4 regions of the Streptomyces sp. NPDC007945 genome follow, and region 3 is predicted to be linked to each of the others. Evidence: riboswitches for the same ligand, from Rfam matches in the RefSeq annotation. Region 3 holds a riboswitch; each other region holds the start of a gene.
The links. Region 3 has a riboswitch for cyclic di-AMP ahead of ACFZCF_RS10800 (peptidoglycan DD-metalloendopeptidase family protein). Riboswitches for the same ligand answer to the same signal wherever they lie in the genome.
Positions count from the first base shown of each region.

Region 1: another riboswitch for cyclic di-AMP. It lies ahead of ACFZCF_RS21135 (peptidoglycan DD-metalloendopeptidase family protein); the one in region 3 lies ahead of ACFZCF_RS10800 (peptidoglycan DD-metalloendopeptidase family protein).
Region 2: another riboswitch for cyclic di-AMP. It lies ahead of ACFZCF_RS14890 (transglycosylase SLT domain-containing protein); the one in region 3 lies ahead of ACFZCF_RS10800 (peptidoglycan DD-metalloendopeptidase family protein).
Region 4: another riboswitch for cyclic di-AMP. It lies ahead of ACFZCF_RS28435 (transglycosylase family protein); the one in region 3 lies ahead of ACFZCF_RS10800 (peptidoglycan DD-metalloendopeptidase family protein).

Region 1 covers NZ_JBIBJV010000006.1:309,690-313,890, forward strand. The annotation lists gene ACFZCF_RS21120 (helix-turn-helix domain-containing protein) at 1-480, shown strand, start outside; gene ACFZCF_RS21125 (DUF6126 family protein) at 501-683, shown strand; gene ACFZCF_RS21130 (tyrosine-protein phosphatase) at 703-1,524, opposite strand; cyclic di-AMP (ydaO/yuaA leader) riboswitch at 1,918-2,074, shown strand; gene ACFZCF_RS21135 (peptidoglycan DD-metalloendopeptidase family protein) at 2,079-3,038, shown strand; gene ACFZCF_RS21140 (SGNH/GDSL hydrolase family protein) at 3,198-4,010, shown strand; gene ACFZCF_RS21145 (STM4011 family radical SAM protein) at 4,012-4,201, opposite strand, start outside.
Region 2 covers NZ_JBIBJV010000004.1:154,883-159,083, forward strand. The annotation lists gene ACFZCF_RS14885 (phosphoribosyltransferase family protein) at 1-1,270, shown strand, start outside; gene ACFZCF_RS14890 (transglycosylase SLT domain-containing protein) at 1,264-2,157, opposite strand; cyclic di-AMP (ydaO/yuaA leader) riboswitch at 2,162-2,347, opposite strand; gene ACFZCF_RS14895 (hypothetical protein) at 2,654-3,214, shown strand; gene ACFZCF_RS14900 (DeoR family transcriptional regulator) at 3,380-4,186, opposite strand.
Region 3 covers NZ_JBIBJV010000003.1:21,026-25,226, reverse strand. The annotation lists gene ACFZCF_RS10810 (MerR family transcriptional regulator) at 1-399, shown strand, start outside; gene ACFZCF_RS10805 (SpoIIE family protein phosphatase) at 635-1,858, shown strand; cyclic di-AMP (ydaO/yuaA leader) riboswitch at 2,083-2,233, shown strand; gene ACFZCF_RS10800 (peptidoglycan DD-metalloendopeptidase family protein) at 2,245-3,438, shown strand; gene ACFZCF_RS10795 (aldo/keto reductase) at 3,520-4,201, shown strand, end outside.
Region 4 covers NZ_JBIBJV010000011.1:140,682-144,882, reverse strand. The annotation lists gene ACFZCF_RS28445 (septum formation initiator family protein) at 1-254, opposite strand, end outside; gene eno (phosphopyruvate hydratase) at 345-1,631, opposite strand; gene ACFZCF_RS28435 (transglycosylase family protein) at 1,920-2,648, opposite strand; cyclic di-AMP (ydaO/yuaA leader) riboswitch at 2,653-2,829, opposite strand; gene ACFZCF_RS28430 (transglycosylase family protein) at 3,094-4,201, opposite strand, start outside.

The sequences.
Region 1 (4,201 bases), on a different contig from region 3:
TCGCGGCTCGAGACAGGGAACCGGCAGCCCTCGCTGCCGATGCTCCTGGCCCTCGCCCGCATCTACGGTACGACGGTCGCCGAGCTGCTCGGCGAGACCCCCGCGGAGCGCGACCCGGTGATCCGGGCCGACCGCTCCGAGCCGGTCGAGGCCGACGGCTGGATCTACCGGCAGGCGGGCGGCGCGGGCCGGGCCATGCAGTGCCTGCGCGTCCACGTGCCCTACGCCACCCGGGCCGACATCGTGCGTGTCCACCCCGGCGAGGAGTGGCTGCACGTGCTCGAAGGGGAGGTCCGGCTCGCCCTGGGCGAGACCGTCCACCTGCTCGGCCCCGGGGACAGCGCGCACTTCGACTCGCTCACCCCGCACCGGATCGGCGCGGCCGGCCGCGCCGGCGCCGAGGTGCTCTTCGTCCACACGCTCCTGCAGAGCCCGGCCGCCGAGCTGTGTCTGGGCGGCGGCACCCCGCACGCCCGCTGAGTCCCGAAGGGTTGGTCGACATGTCCGACAAGTCAGTGAATTCCGCCCCGTCCAAGGCGCCCGCCGCGGTCACCGGTGAGGAGCGCGGCGAGGGGAAGTTCCCCAAGGGGCTGGTGCTCCGCCTCTTCGCCTACCTGATCGCCGGTCACCTCTTCGCCGGCTTCCTCTACCTGCTCTTCATGCTGGGCGGGCAGAACCAGTGACCGCGCCGGACCCGCGGCCTCACGCCTCCGTGAGGAACCGCTCCCGCAGCCGCTCACGGGTCTCCGGCGCCAGCTTCAGGCCGTCCGCCAGGTAGGCGTCGACGGAACCCCAGGTCGTCTCGATGGTCTCGAAGGCGGCCCGCAGGTACTCCACCCGCGCGTCGAAGAGCGGGCTCAGCAGCTCCATCACCTCGGGCGCCATCGCGTCCCGGGCGGTGGAGCTGCGGCGCACCTTGTAGCGCCGGTGCGGGGCGCCCGACTTCACGTAGTCGGCCTCGATGGCCTCGCGCTCCACGCCCAGCGCGAGCAGGGTGATCGCGATCGAGAGCCCGGCGCGGTCCTTGCCGGCCGCGCAGTGCATCAGGACCGGGACGGCCTCCTCGGCGAGGGAGTGCAGGATCCGGCTGTGCTCGGCGGTCCGCTCCACGATCATCCGGCGGTACGCGGAGGTCATCCGCTCCGCCGCCCTGCCGTCGCCGAGCAGTCCCCGCAGCGTGTCGAGGTCGCCCTCGCGGACCATCCGCCAGAACTCCTTGCCGTCCGCCGGGTCGCTCAGCGGTATGTTCACGTTCCGCACGCCCGGGAGCTCCACGTCCGGGCCCTCCACCTTGGCGTCGGCCTCGTTGCGGAAGTCGAAGATCGTGTGCAGGCCGAGGCCGGAGAGGAAGGCCGCGTCGGACTCGGTGGCCTCGGCGAGGTGACCGCTGCGGAAGAGGACGCCGGGCCGGACCGCGCGTCCGTCGGTGGTGGGCAGCCCGGCCACGTCACGGAAGTTGCGGACCGCCGCGAGCTCGGGCTCGCCGGAGTCGAGGGGCTGGACCTGCGGCAGCTGCTGCGTCACGGATGCTCCTGGGGGTAGGCGTTCACGGGGCCGTACGAGATCGGTTCCCCCGGCAATCATCCCGGCGGGCGGGTCGCCGCGCACCCCCCTGGCCGGTAATGGGCGATCTGTCCGTATTGGAAGGTCTTGGTATAACAAGCCCTGGTTGAGGGGGAGATGGAATTCCGTGCGTGAGCAGGGTCATAGAAGTGACGGATCGTGGCCGACCGCCCCGGCCAACCACCCGCCCTGAAAAGGGTTTCGAGGGGCCGTCATCCACGGAGGGTGACCGGAATTTCGGGCCCGAAGATCGTCCCGGAATGCCCGTCGAATTCCGTGGCTTGTTCCCGCCGACCCCGCTCGTCTAGCGTCGCCGTCAATCCGGTCGGACCGCCGAATCCTGCCACCGTCCGGAATTCACACCCGTCCACGCGTGGCAGGAGCGGGGGACCCAAGGAAGTACGCCGGTCCCGCGACGCAGGACGGCTCGGGGTGAAGTCGCGTGAGAATCGCGGCCGGACATCTCCAGTCCGAACCCGACAGCTCACCTCGCAGGCGCCGGAGAGGAATTCGCCATGCCCGCAAAGGGTAAGCACCGCCGCCAGAAGTCCACCCTGATCACCCGTGGCCTCGTCGCCGCCGGCACCGGTGGCGCCGTCGTCGCCCTGCCGCTGTTCGGCGCGACCGGCGCCCACGCCGCCGAGCAGGCCGCCCCGGCCGCCGTCGCCGGCACCGTGGCCGCCACCGCGCAGGCCCAGGTCCAGGCCGCCCCGGCCGCCAAGGCCGCCGCCGCCCCGACCACGTACTCCGTCGTCGCCGGCGACTACCTGTCCAAGATCGCCGCCGACCACGACGTCGCCGGCGGCTGGAAGCGGCTCTACGCCGACAACCGGCAGGTCGTCGGCGAGAACCCCTCGCTGATCCTTCCGGGCATGAAGCTCACCCTCGGCGCCAAGAACCCCGCCGGGGCCGCGGCCCCGAAGCCCGCCGCCCAGTCGGCCGCGCCGAAGGCCGCCGCCCCGAAGGCCGCCGTCAAGGCCGCCCCGAAGGCCAAGGCGAAGGCCGCCGAGCAGACCCGCGCCTCCCGCTCCACCGAGCGCGCCGCGGCCCCGGCCGCCGCCCCGGCCGCCACCGGCTGGGTCGCCCCGGTCACCGGCGGCGTCTCCACCCCGTACCGCGCCTCCGGCTCCATGTGGTCCTCCGGCTACCACACCGGTGCCGACTTCATCGCCTCCTCCGGCACCACCGTCCGCGCCGTCGGCGCCGGCACGGTCGTCTCCGCCGGCTGGAGCGGCGCCTACGGCAACGAGGTCGTCATCCAGCACGCCGACGGCAACTACTCGCAGTACGCCCACCTCTCCTCCCTGGCCGTCTCCGCCGGCCAGTCGGTGAGCGGCGGCCAGCAGATCGGTCTCTCCGGCTCCACCGGCAACTCGACCGGCCCGCACCTGCACTTCGAGATCCGCACCTCGCCCAGCTACGGCGCGGACATCGACCCGCTGGCCTACCTGCGCCAGCACGGCGTCGCGATCTGACGCGACCGGCCCCACGGCCACCGAGGGCCCGGCACGTACGTGCCGGGCCCTCGCCCTGTTCCGGGCTTGGCAAATTCTTTATCGGTGGCATATATCACCCGTCGTCAACCCCTCCTTACGGTCGCGTAGGTCACATCCGAAAAGGAAGGATGTGCTGTCGTGGCAGACGATTCGAAAGCAACAGAAGAGAACGTGTTCGGGGCGGTCGGGGGAATCGGGTCGTACGCGGCGATCGGCGACAGCTTCACCGAGGGCGTCGGAGACCCGGGACCGGACGGGACCTACGTCGGCTGGGCGGACCGCTTCGCGGTGCTCCTCGCCGACCAGCTGCCGGACCACCAGGAGTTCCGCTACGCCAACCTCGCGGTCCGCGGCCGCCTCCTCGACCAGATCGTGAGCGAGCAGGTCCCCCGGGCCAAGGAGCTCGCGCCCGACCTGGTCACGTTCTGCGCGGGCGGCAACGACATCATCCGCCCCGGCACCGACCCCGACGACGTCGCCGAGCGGTTCGAGCGGGCGGTGCGGGACCTCACCTCCGCCGTCGGCACCGTCATGGTGACCACCGGATTCGACACCCGTGACGTACCGGTCCTCAAGCACCTGCGCGGCAAGATCGCCACGTACACGGCCCACGTCCGCGCCATCGCCGACCGCTACGACTGCCCGGTCCTCGACCTGTGGTCGCTGAGGTCGGTGCAGGACCGGCGGGCCTGGGACGACGACCGGCTGCACCTCTCGCCCGAGGGCCACACCCGGGTCGCGCTGCGCGCCGCCCAGGTCCTCGGCCTGCCGGTGCCCGCCGACCCGGACCAGGCGTGGCCGCCGCTGCCCGCCCGCGGGCCCCTGGAGGTCCGCCGCGACGACATCCACTGGGCGCGCGAGTACCTGGTGCCGTGGATCGGACGGCGGCTGCGCGGCGAGAGCTCCGGCGACCACGTCGCGGCCAAGCGCCCCGACCTCATGCCCCTGTAGATCAGGGGCGGCCGGCGGGGATCCGTTCCAGGACCCCGCCGGCGAAGACGTCGTACAGCGGCAGCGTCTCCAGGTGGACGTAGCCGATGTGGCAGTCGCAGACGGCGAGGGGGCAGGCCCGGGGCCGCAGGGCCGCGCGGTACGAACCGTCGTACAGGTTGCCGAGCTCGGCCCTGACGAAGTGGCAGCGG
Region 2 (4,201 bases), on a different contig from region 3:
GCTCGCCGACCGGCTCGGCCATCTCCGGGGCGCCGACGTCGTCGTCCTCGGGCTGCCGCGCGGCGGGGTGCCGGTGGCGGCGGAGGTGGCCGAGGCGCTCGACGCGCCGCTGGACATCTGCCTGGTGCGGAAGCTGGGCGTGCCGAGCAGGTCGGAGCTGGCCATGGGGGCCATCGGCGAGGGCGGCGTCCGGGTGGTGAACGAGCAGGTGGTGCGCGACGCCGGCGTGTCCGGCAGGGAGCTGGAGGCGGCCGAGGAGCGCGAGCGGCTGGTCATGGCCGAGCGGTCCCGCGCGTACCGGGGCAGCCGCAGGCCAGTGCCGCTGGAGGGGCGTACGGCGGTGGTCGTCGACGACGGGCTGGCCACCGGCGCGACCGCGCTCGCCGCCTGCCGGGCGGTACGCGCCGCCGGAGCCGCCCGGATCGTGCTGGCCGTCCCCGTGGCGCCGTACGGCTGGACGGCGCGGGTCCGCGGCGAGGCCGACGAGACGGTCGCCGTGCACACTCCGGAGGACTTCTACGCGGTCGGGCAGTTCTACCGGGCGTTCGACCAGACGCCGGACGCCGAGGTGGTGGCCCGCCTCGACCGGAGCCGGGCGGCACGCGGGCCGGCCGTCCGGCACACGGCGGTAAGCGTCGCGGCCGGGGGCGGCGAGCTGCCGGGCGAGCTGGCGATGCCCGACGGGGCGTCGGGCCTGGTGCTCTTCGCGCACGGCAGCGGCAGCGGCCGGCACAGCCCGCGCAACCGCGCGGTGGCGGCCGCCCTGAACCGGGCCGGGCTCGCCACCCTCCTCTTCGACCTGCTCACGGAGACCGAGGCGGGCGACCGCGCACGGGTCTTCGACACCCCGCTGCTCGCGGATCGGCTGGGCGGCGCCGCCGCCTGGGCGGCGGGGCGGTCCGGCACCGGCGGCCTGCCGCGCGGCTACTTCGGGGCCAGCACCGGGGCCGCCGCCGCGCTGTGGGCGGCGGCGGAAGAGGACGACGACGTGGCGGCCGTGGTGTCCCGGGGCGGACGGCCCGACCTGGCGGGGGAGCGGCTCGGCGGGGTGCGGGCCCCGACGCTGCTGATCGTCGGCGGCGCCGACGAGCTCGTCCTCGATCTGAACCGGCGGGCCGAGGCGCTGCTGCGCTGCGAGAGCCGGCTGGAGGTCGTGCCGGGCGCCGGCCACCTCTTCGAGGAACCGGGGGCCCTGGAGGAGGTGGCGGCGCTGGCGGCGGAGTGGTTCGCGGCCCACTTCGCCGCCGTGACCGGCGGGACGGATCAGTAGGCGCCGTTGACGTTGTCGATGGAGCCGTACCGGTCGGCCGCGTAGTTGCAGGCGGCGGTGATGTTCGCGACGGGGTCGTACGGGTCGAGGGAGGTGCCCGGCACGTGGTACGCGGCGAAGGTCGGGTCGATGACCTGGAGCAGGCCCTTGGAGGGGGTGCCCTTGGCGGCGTTCGAGTCCCAGAGGTTGACGGCAAGGGGGTTCCCGGAGGACTCGCGCATCACGTTGCGGAGGATGCCGTCGTACGAGCCGGGGATGCCGTAGCGGGCCATGACGTCGAGCGACTCGCGGATCCAGCCGTCGAGGTTGTCGGCGTACCGGGGGGCGGCCTTCGCGGCGGCCGGCTGGGCCTGGACGGCCGGGGCCGCGGCACGGGCGGCGGAGCGGCTCGCCCGTTCGGCGGAACCGGCGGACGCGGCCTCGGCGGACTTCGCGGCGGCCTTGCGGGCCGGCTTCGCGGCCGTCTTCGCGGTGGTCTTCGTGACCGGCTCGGCGGCGCGCTCGGCGGAATCCCGACGAATCGTCAGTTCAAGGCCCGGGTGAATGAGTGACGGATCGTCACCCACGGCTTCCCTGTTCGCCTGGTAAAGCGACTTCCAGCCGCCCTGAATTCCCTTTCGGTGGGCGATCAGGGAAAGCGAGTCGCCCTTCACGACGGTGTACGCGCGGGGGGCCGCGGGGGCGGTGGGCGCCTGGGGGGCGACGGCCGCGACGGCCCGGGCGGTGACGGCGGCGGTCGGCGCCGCCGGCTGCGCGGAGGGCGCGGCGCCGGCCGTGGCGGGCACGACCAGGGGCAGGGCGAGGGCCACGCCGCCGGTGCCGGCGAAGGCGAGACCTCGGGTGACGGGGCTGCGTCGGGGGCGGCGGTGCTTGCCGTGAGCGGGCATGACGGTTTCCTCTCCGGCGCCTGCGAGGTGAGCTGTCGGGTTCGGACTGGAGCTGTCCGGCCGCGCGCACGCGGCTTCACCCCGAGCCGTTCCGGACCTCCGGAACGGCGGTGTGGTGGGTCCCCCGCTCCTGCCGTCGGGTGAAATGGGTGGTCTTTCGGGCGGTGGCAGGATTCGGCGTCCGTCCGAATGGAGGTGACCGTAGGCGAGGAATACCGCGGGGAACAAGACGCGAATGCACGGGAAATCAGGAGCCGAAGATCGAATGGATGGAATTGAAGATCCATCATTTCGGCGTGCGATCCGGAATCCCTTGTCCCGTGCGGGTGGTGACGGAGGGACGGCCGCTCGCGAGGCGGAGAAAGTGAGTCGCGTCACGGCAGGCGCAATGTCCGAATAGGGCGTCTAGCTCCTTTAGGGGAATTGTGTGATGACTTGAGGGTGAGAGGTATGGCGCATAGCGCGCAAAGCAGACATTGCCGCTCATGATGGGGGAATGTCCTCCCTCGCCCTGCTGACCGACCCCGACGCCCTCGACCGCGAGGCGGCCCGCCTCTACGAGAGCGCCGCCCCCGAGGCCTGGCGGAGTCTCCTCTCCGTCCCCGTGGACCGGCTCGTCGCCGAAGCCCTGGACGCGCTCGGCACGCTGCCCCCGGCCCCGCCCGCCGAACGCCCGCTGCCCGGCCGGATCGGTGCCGCCCTCCCGGACCGGCTGCACGTGTGGCGCAGGATCGGCCGGGCCGACGTGCGCCCCTCCGTCCACCTGGCGTACGCGCGCCGGGTGCTGACCGACTGGGGGTGGCAGAACACCCCGTACAAGCTGCGCGACGCGCGCGGCGCCCGCTGCCTCTGCGGCGCCCTCCTCGCCGCCCACCGGCTCGGCCACGGCAGCGCGGCCACCATGAACGAGGCCGGTGCCTGGATCATGACCGAGCTGCGGTCCCGCGGCTGGCACGGGCTCATCGGCCCCTGGAATCGCGCCCCGGGCCGTACCGCAGAGGACGCGCTCGCGCTCCTCGACGCCACGATCCGGCGCGCGGCCCTGGCCGGGCGGTGACCGCGCGGGGAGCCGGTCGGCCGGTGACGCTCGGCGCGCCCGTCCCGACGTGGCCGGTGCGGCGGCGCGGCCGGGCGCGGTCGGGGGCAGCCGGATCGTGACCTCGTGCCGGCCGTCCGCGGAGCCCACCTCGTGCGACGCGCCGACCGTCAGGTCGTCACGTGGTCAGACCGTGAGGACGCGGACGCCGGCCTCCGACAGGCGGTCCGCCGTACCGGCGTCGATCGCGGTGTCGGTGAGCAGCAGGTCGACCCGGTCCAGGCCGCAGATGCGGGCGAAGGCGCGCCGTCCCAGCTTCGACGCGTCGGTCACCACCACGACCCGGCTCGCGCGTTCCGCGAAGAGCCGGCTGATGCCGGCCTCCTCCTCCTGGTGGGCCATCGCCCCGAACTCCGGGTCGATCCCGTCCACCCCGAGGACGACGGTGTCGAGGGCGACCTCGCCCAGGACGCCGGCGGCCAGCGGGCCCACCAGTTCGTAGGTCTGCGGGCGCGCGACCCCGCCGGTCGTCACGAGCTTGATCTGCGGACGCACCGCCAGCTCGGCGGCGATGTTCAGCGCGTTGGTGACCACCGTCAGGGCGGGGCCGGAGGCGGCGGTCGGGGTTCCGCTCTCGGCGCGCTCGCCCGCGAAGCGCAGCGCCAGGGCCCGCGCCACCTCGGTGGTCGTCGTCCCGCCGTTCAGGCCGACGACCTCGCCGGGGGTGATCAGTTCGGCCGCCGCCGCGGCGATCCGCGCCTTCTCGGCCGCGTGCCGGCCCGACTTGTAGCGCAGCGGCAGTTCGTACGAGACGCCGTGCGCGACGGCCCCGCCGCGCGTGCGGACGAGGAGGCGCTGCTCGGCCAGTTCGTCGAGGTCGCGGCGGATCGTGGCGGCGGAGACGTCCAGGGCGGCCGCCGCCTCCTCGACCTCCACCTTTCCGGCGGACGCCAGGAGTTCCAGGAGCGCGTTCCACCGCTCGTGCTTGGACATGCCGGACCGATCCTC
Region 3 (4,201 bases):
GCCGAGGAAGTCTTCGACGGCTTCGATCACACGCGGTACGAGGCGGAGGTCACCGAACGGTGGGGCCGCGACGCGTACGAGCGGGGCGACCGCTGGTGGCGCTCGCTGAGCGACGCCGAGAAGAAGGAGTTCATGGAGACGCAGGCGGCCATCGCCCGCGACTTCGGCGCGGCCGCCGCGGCCGGGCTCGCGGCGGACAGCGACGAGGTGCAGGCGCTGGCCCGGAGGCAGTACCTGTGGCTGTCGGGCACCACCACGCCGACGAAGGAGTACCTGATCGGGCTCGGCCGGATGTACGTGGACGACCCGAGGTTCGCCAAGAACTACGACCGGCACGGCGAGGGCACCGCCGTCCTGGTGCGGGACGCCCTGACGGTGTGGGCCGAGCGGAACCTGTGAGGCCGGTGGGGCGCCCGCGCCTGAAGTAAACGGCGGCCAGAACCGCACCGGTCGGCCTGCTGGGGAGGGGAGGCCGACCGCGTGCCTGGGAAAGGGGCGGCGCGCCCCCGGGTCAGCCGGTCGGACGCCGCCGGTCGCCGGGCGGGCCCGGGTCGGGGAGGCTTGAGGGGTGTGCGGTCGCGGGTCCAGGCCCGCACGGTCCGGTGGCGGGCCCCGACCGGTCAGGAGTTCTCAGGTGGCACACCCTCGGGGCGAGGAGCCCGGCGGCCGTATCGCCGGGTCCGGTGCGCCCCGCGGCCCCTACGGGGGTGAGCCGCGGCCGCCGGTGGCCTTCGGGGCGACCCGGAGGTTCCTGCGGGCGCTGCCGCCGCTGATCATCCTCGGCGGGGTGGTCTTCGACCTGTGCACCCCGCCCGCGTACACGGCGGCGCCGCTGTTCTCCGCCGCCCCGCTGATCGCCGCGCCGTTCTTCTCCCGGCTCACGACCCTGCTGACCGGGCTCGCGGCGATCCTCGCCTCCGTCGGGCTGCACGCGTACAACCGCACGCTCTCCGACGTGCCCTCGCTCACCGAGACCCTCACCGTGGTGACCGTCTCGGCGCTGGCGATGCTGATCAACTTCGTGGTGCGGCGCAGCGGCGAGCGGCTCGCGTCGGCGCGGGTCATCGCGGAGGCGGCGCAGCGGGCGGTGCTGCCGATGCCGGCGGAGCGGATCGGCGGGCTCCAGTGCGCGGCGCGGTACGAGGCGGCGCAGGCGGACGCGTTCATCGGCGGCGACCTCTTCGCCGTGCAGGACACCCCGCACGGGGTGCGGCTCCTGGTCGGCGACGTACGGGGCAAGGGGATGGACGCGGTGGAGGCGGTGGCCGTGGTGATCGGCGCCTTCCGGGAGGCGGCCGAGCAGGAGGCGGCCCTGGAGGGGGTGGCGGCGCGGCTCGAACGGGCCCTGACGCGGGAGGGGACGCGGCGCGAGGGCCTCGACGCCGTCGAGGGGTTCACGACGGCGGTGCTGGCCGAGATCCCGCGCGCGGGCGGGGTCGTACGGATCGTGAACCGGGGGCATCCGCCGCCGCTGCTGCTGTACGGGGACGGGCGCGTGGAGCCGCTGGAGCCGGCCGAGGCGGCGCTGCCGCTCGGGATGGGGGAGCTGGCGGTGGGGCCGGACCGGGCCGACGCGTGGCCGTACCCGCCGGGCGCGACGCTGCTGTTCCACACGGACGGGGTGTCGGAGGCGCGGGACGCGCACGGCGTCTTCTACGATCCGGCGGCCCGGCTGGCGGGGGCGGTCTTCCCGGGTCCCGAGGAGCTCCTCGACGCGCTCGTGGACGACGTGCGGCGGCACACCGGCGGCGGGTCGACGGACGACATGGCGCTGCTCGCGGTGAGTCGGCCGACGGCGGGGGCGCCGGAGCGGCGGCGGACGATGCCGGTGGTGCCGCCGGGGCCGGTGGCGCACTGACCGGAGCCGGTCACGGTCCGTGCCCACAAGGTCTCACAGCGATAACAATTGACACAACGTCAGATTCGGTGGTTCGGGCGGAAGCTCACTGAAGGGGGCTCAACTCGGGCGATTCCCTGCCAATTCACTGAATGATCAAGGGGAACGGCTTGGAATAGGAGTGCGGTGTCTATTAACGTTCGATAACGCAGCGCGGTCGTCCCAGCCGTCGCAAGAGACGGCTCCGTGCGCATGTGCCGAATCCCGTAAGGGAACCGGGGAACCAACCCTTGGGGTGAATCGGGCCCCTCGCACCTCCCCCGTGCGAAGAGCCCGTAGGAGACCTTCCTGCTCCGAACCCGTCAGCTAACCCGGTAGGCGAGAAGGAAGGAAAGGAGCACGCCTCCGTGGCGTCCAACACCCCTGCACCCGAGGCCCCCTTCGACCCCTTCGGCGCCCGGGGTGCCGTCGGCGCGGACGACCCGGACGGCTTCGCGCCCGGCGCGTACGAGACGGCCTCCTTCACCCCCGCCCCCGGCGAGTGGAACCCGACCGAGGGCTCCCTGCGCGCCGAGAGCCGCTCCGGCGGCCGGCACCGGGTCGTGAAGCAGCGTTCCAACTTCGCCCGCTCCTCCACCGTCCTCGGCGTCGGCGTCATCGCCGCCGTCGGCGCGGGCGGCCTCGCCACCGCGCAGGAGAAGGCCCCCGTCGCCATCTCCCTCCCCGACCTGCCCGACCTGGGCCTGCCGGACGCCCACGACCTGCCCGGCGTCGGCGACCTCCTGCCCGGCGGTGAGGAGGAGCGGACCACCACCGCGTCCGCGCCGGTCGCGGCCGGCGGCGTCGCCGCGAAGCCGCTCACCTCGGTCACGTACACCGCCCCGGCCGACACCACCGCCGGCACCCGGGCCGAGGAGCGCACCGCCACCGCCGCCGATGCCGGCGAGGCCCTGCGCGCCCGCATCCTCCAGCAGGCCGAACAGCAGCAGCAGGCCGCCGTCGACGCGGAGAAGCTCGCCGCCGAGAAGGCCGCGGCGGAGAAGGCCGCCGCCGACGCCCAGGCACAGGCGGAGGCCGCCGCCAAGGCCGAGGCCGAGGCGAAGGCCAAGGCGGAGGCGGAGCGGCTCGCCGCCGAGAAGGCCGAGGCCGAGCGCATCGCCGCCGAGAAGGCGGAGGCCGAGCGGCTCGCCCGGCTGGCCGCCAGCTACTCCATGCCGCTCTCCTCCTACACCCTCACCTCCACCTACATGCAGTCCGGCTCGATGTGGTCCTCCGGCCACCACACCGGCCTGGACTTCGCCGCCCCCACCGGCACCCCCCTCAAGGCGGTCCACGGCGGCACCATCACGTCGGCCGGCTGGTCCGGCTCGTACGGCTACCGGATCGTCCTGCGGCTGGAGGACGGCACCGAGGTCTGGTACTGCCACCTCTCCTCGATGACCGCGGCCGCCGGCCAGACCGTCGCCACCGGCGAGACCATCGGCCGCGTCGGCGCCACCGGCAACGTCACCGGGCCCCACCTCCACATGGAGGTCCACACCCCCGACGGCTCCGGCATCGACCCGGCGGAGTGGCTGCGCTCGAAGGGCCTGTCGGTCTGACTCCGGACGCGTACGCGTGCCGGTCGGGGTTCAGGCTCCTCGACCGGAATACGACCGGCGGCGCAGGGAGTTGAGGACGTCATGTCCTCTCCCCTGCGCCCGCTGGGCACCTCCGACCTGAACGTCTTCCCGCTCGCCCTCGGCGGCAACGTCTTCGGCTGGAGCGCCGACGAGGAGCGGTCCTTCGCCGTCCTCGACGCCTACGCCGCCGCCGGCGGCAACTTCCTGGACACCGCCGACGTCTACTCCGAGTGGGTCGAGGGCAACCAGGGCGGTGAGTCCGAGACCATCATCGGCCGCTGGATGGCGGCCCGCGGCAACCGCTCCGACATCGTCGTCGCCACCAAGGTCGGCGCCCACTCGCCCCTCAAGGGCCTGTCCGCCACCACCATCAAGGCCGGCGCGGAGGAGTCCCTGCGCCGCCTCGGCACCGACCACATCGACCTCTACTACACGCACTTCGACGACGAGTCCGTGCCCGTGGAGGAGATCGTCACCGCCCTCGACCAGCTGGTGCGCGAGGGCAAGGTGCGGGCCGTCGCCGCCTCCAACATCTCCGCCGAGCGGTTGCGCGCCTCCCTCGACTTCGCCGAGGCCGAGGGGCTCGCCCGGTACGTGGCGCTGCAGCCCGAGTACAACCTCGTCGCCCGCGAGAAGTACGAGGGCCCGCTCCTCGACACCGCCGCCGACGCCGGCCTCGCCGCCGTCCCGTACTACGGGCTCGCCGCCGGCTTCCTCACCGGCAAGTACCGCCCGGGCAGGA
Region 4 (4,201 bases), on a different contig from region 3:
CGCCGGGCCGCCTCGGCCGCCCTGCGCTCCTGTTCGGCGATCTCGCCCTGCTGGGAGACGTAGCTCCTTATCGGGTAGGCGAGGGCGACGACGAGGGAGCAGACCACTAGGGCGAGGAAGGCGGCGCGGCCGGTGAGCCGGGAGCGCCGGGCCTGGCGGCGGGTCTGGGAGCGGTAGACACGGGCCGCGGTCTGCTCGCCGAGCAGCCTGATCCGGGTCGCGGTGGAGAACCGGTCCCCGTTCTTCACGGCCATGCCGTCTCGCCTCCCCTGATCGCGCGTACGTCCCCGCACACGGTACGGGACCGTGTGCGGGGACGTACGTAACTACAGGCGCCGGGCAGGTCAGCCCTTGAAGCGCGGGAAGGCGCTGCGGCCGGCGTAGACGGCGGCGTCGTCGAGGATCTCCTCGATGCGCAGCAGCTGGTTGTACTTGGCGACGCGCTCGGAGCGGGCCGGGGCGCCGGTCTTGATCTGGCCGCAGTTGGTGGCGACGGCGAGGTCGGCGATGGTGACGTCCTCGGTCTCGCCGGAGCGGTGGGACATCATGCACTTGAAGCCGTTGCGCTGGGCGAGCTCGACGGCGTCGAGGGTCTCGGTCAGCGAGCCGATCTGGTTGACCTTCACCAGGAGGGCGTTGGCGGACTTCTCCTCGATGCCGCGGGCGAGGCGCTCGGGGTTGGTGACGAAGAGGTCGTCGCCGACGAGCTGGACCTTGTCGCCGAGCTTCTCGGTGATGACGTTCCAGCCGGCCCAGTCGTCCTCGAACAGCGGGTCCTCGATGGAGACGAGCGGGTACGCGGAGACGAGCTCCTCGTAGTACTCCGTCATCTCGGCGGCGGAGCGCTCCTTGCCCTCGAAGAGGTACTTGCCGTCCTTGTAGAACTCGGAGGCGGCGACGTCCAGGGCGAGGGCGACGTCCTTGCCGGGCACGTAGCCGGCCTGCTTGATGGCCTCCAGGATGAGGTCGAGCGCCTCACGGTTGGAGCCGAGGTTCGGGGCGAAGCCGCCCTCGTCGCCGAGGCCGGTGGAGAGGCCCTTGGTCTTCAGGACGGACTTGAGGGTGTGGTAGACCTCGGTGCCCCAGCGGAGGGCCTCGGAGAAGGACTCCGCGCCGATCGGGGCGATCATGAACTCCTGGATGTCGACGTTGGAGTCGGCGTGCGACCCACCGTTGAGGATGTTCATCATCGGAACGGGCAGCAGGTGCGCGTTCGGTCCGCCGAGGTAGCGGAAGAGCGGGAGGTCGCTGGCCTCGGAGGCGGCGTGCGCGACGGCGAGCGAGACGCCGAGGATGGCGTTGGCGCCGAGCGACGACTTGTCCGGGGTGGCGTCCAGGTCGAACATGGCCTGGTCGATCAGGCGCTGCTCGGTGGCGTCGTAGCCGACGAGCTCCGGGCCGATCTGCTCGATGACGGCGAGGACGGCCTTCTCGACGCCCTTGCCGAGGTAGCGGTTCTGGTCACCGTCGCGGAGCTCCAGGGCCTCGAACGCACCGGTGGAGGCACCGGACGGCACGGCAGCACGGCCGGTGCTGCCGTCGTCGAGGCCGACCTCGACCTCGACCGTGGGGTTGCCTCGGGAGTCCAGGATTTCCCGGGCTACGACGACGTCGATGGACGGCACGAGCATCTCCTTCTGGGATGTGACGCTAGGTGTGACGCATGGGTCGCAAGGTCTCGTTCGCCTTGCGACAAGAGCCTAACCGGCTCCGGCGCTCCAGCCAGCCGACCGCCCGTCCCCTGGGACGAAAAAGGGCCCAAGAGCATGCAGGAGGGGACGAAAGGACCGTGAACTACTGGACGGTAACGACGGAACCCCGGTCCCGAGCCACGGGGGAAGGGGCTCGGGACCGGGGTGGTCACCGCGGGAGGGTCGTCGGGCGCCGGTGAGCCGCCGGACTCACCGGTGCCGCGGGGCTCACTTCAGGTGGAGCTGCTGACCCGGGTAGATCAGGTCGGCGTTCTCGACGACGTCCTCGTTGAGCTCGAAGAGCTCGGCCCAGCCGCCGTCGACGCCCTGCGCCTTGGCGATCTTGCTGAGGGTGTCGCCGGCCACGACCTTGTACTCGCCGTCGCCCTTCTTGACCTTCTTGCCGGTCGGGGTGGTGACGGTCTTCTTGGCGGCGGCCTGCGGAGCGGCCTGGGTGCGCGGCTTCGGGGCCTGGCGCTGCTCGCTGCGGGTGGCGGGCTGCTCGGCGGAGCGCTTCGGGGCGCTCTGCTGCGGGGCGCTCTGCTGCTGCGGGGCGGCGGCCTCGGCGGCGCCACCGTCGTAGGAGGCGGAGGAGAGGCCGACGCCGCAGCTCGGCCAGGCGCCCTTGCCCTGGCCCGCGAGGACCTTCTCGGCCACGGCGATCTGCTGCGACTTGCTGGCCTGGTTGGCCGTGGGGGCGTAGGCGGTGCCGCCGTACGCGGCCCAGGTGGAGGCCGAGAACTGGAGGCCGCCGTAGTAGCCGTTGCCGGTGTTGATCGACCAGTTGCCGCCGGACTCGCACTGGGCGACGCGGTCCCACTCGGAGGCGGTGGCGGCGGAAGCGGTGCCCGCGGCCATCAGCGGGGCGGCGACGGCCGCGCCGGTGACGCCGACGAGGGCGACGACGCGGGTGGCCTTGGAGGGACGACGACGCTTGCCCGTGCCGGAGAACAGCATGGAGTTTCCTCTTCACCGACGCCTGTGAGGTGAGCTGTCGGGTTCGGGCTTGAAGAGTTCGCCCGGCCACACGTCCTTGCGTGCGGCTTCACCCCTAGCCGGTCGTTCCGTCCGTCTGGTCGACGGCCGGGACCGGCACGAACCTTGGGTCCCCCACTCCTGCCTGCGGCGCTTTCGCGACGACAGTTCCCGGCGACCGACGGCAGGACTCGGCGTTTCGGTCGACGGGGCCCGCGGTGGCGAGCGGTGACGACCGTAGACACACAGGTGCTCGAAGTTCAAAGAGGCTTACGTCGGACAAAACGCCCTTACTTGCACTCCGTCAGACCTCGTTTGCGCAGGTGAGGCCTGACGGAAGCAAAGTTTGCGGACGCGACACGCCAGTTGGGGCGAAGAGACCCATGTCTCACTTTCCTAAAAGCGGACATACACCCCTGAAGCGCCCTCACTTCGCCGCGGCGTCCGCCTTCAGCTCAAGGCTCTGACCAGGGAGGATGAGGTCCGGATCGGCCCCGACCGTCTGGCGGTTGGCGTCGTAGAGGGCGTCCCAGCCGCCGACAAGATCGTTCTCCTGAGCAATCTCCGACAGGCTGTCACCCGGCCGCACGGTGTAGGCGTCACTTGCGTCCGACTTGACGGTAGTTGATGTGACCTTGTCCGCAGCTGCGGCATGTCGCCCGTAATCCTGCATAGTGTCCGTTACGCCACTTTCCTCCGGGGCGGCCTCGCCCCGGTGCTTGCCCGTGCCCGGCGTCGCCGACGGCGCGTCAGGCGTGCCCTCCGCGCCGGGGGTCACCGGGGTGGTGGGCGCCAGGGGGGCCTCGGGGGCCTCCGGCGTGTCCTCCGGGGCGCCGGGCGTGCCCGGCGTGCCCGTGGAGGCGTCCGGGGCCGCCGGAGTGGTGCCGGTGGGCGCGTCGGGGGTGGCGGTCGCGGGCGGCGGGGTGGTGGCGCCGGCGGAAGGCGGCGTCGCGGGCGCGACGGGGGCGGTCGGGGCCGCCGGGGCCGTCGGGGCGGTGGTGCCGCTCCCCTTCTCCTCCACGGCCTCGGGGGCCCGCGGCGTCGTCTCCGTCGCCTCCTCGGCCTCCTCGACCTCGGCGGGCGCGGAGGGCACGGCGGTGCCGCCGGTCCAGTTGGACTCCGGCGCCACCCCGCCCTCGTCCTCCTGCTGGACGGCGGGGCCCGGCCGCACACCCGTGGGCTTGCCGTCGTTCTTCAGGCCCGCGATCGGGGCGCAGGTGTCCCAGTCGGTGCTGCCGGCGGAGAGCGCCACCTCGGCGACGGCGATCTGCTGGGCGCGGCTGGCGAGGTCGGGGCTGGGGGCGTACGCGAGCCCGCCGTGCCGCTCCCACGCCTCCTGCGTCATCTGGAGGCCGCCGTACGCGCCGTTGCCCAGATTGGCGCTCCACTGGCCGCCGGACTCGCAGGCGGCGACCCGGTCCCAGGTGGCCGCGTCGGCGGCGGAGGCGGAGCCGGTGGCGAGGAGCGGCAGTGCCAGGGCGGATCCGGTCACTCCGGCGGTGACGACGAGCGCGGGAGCCTGACGGGGTCGACGG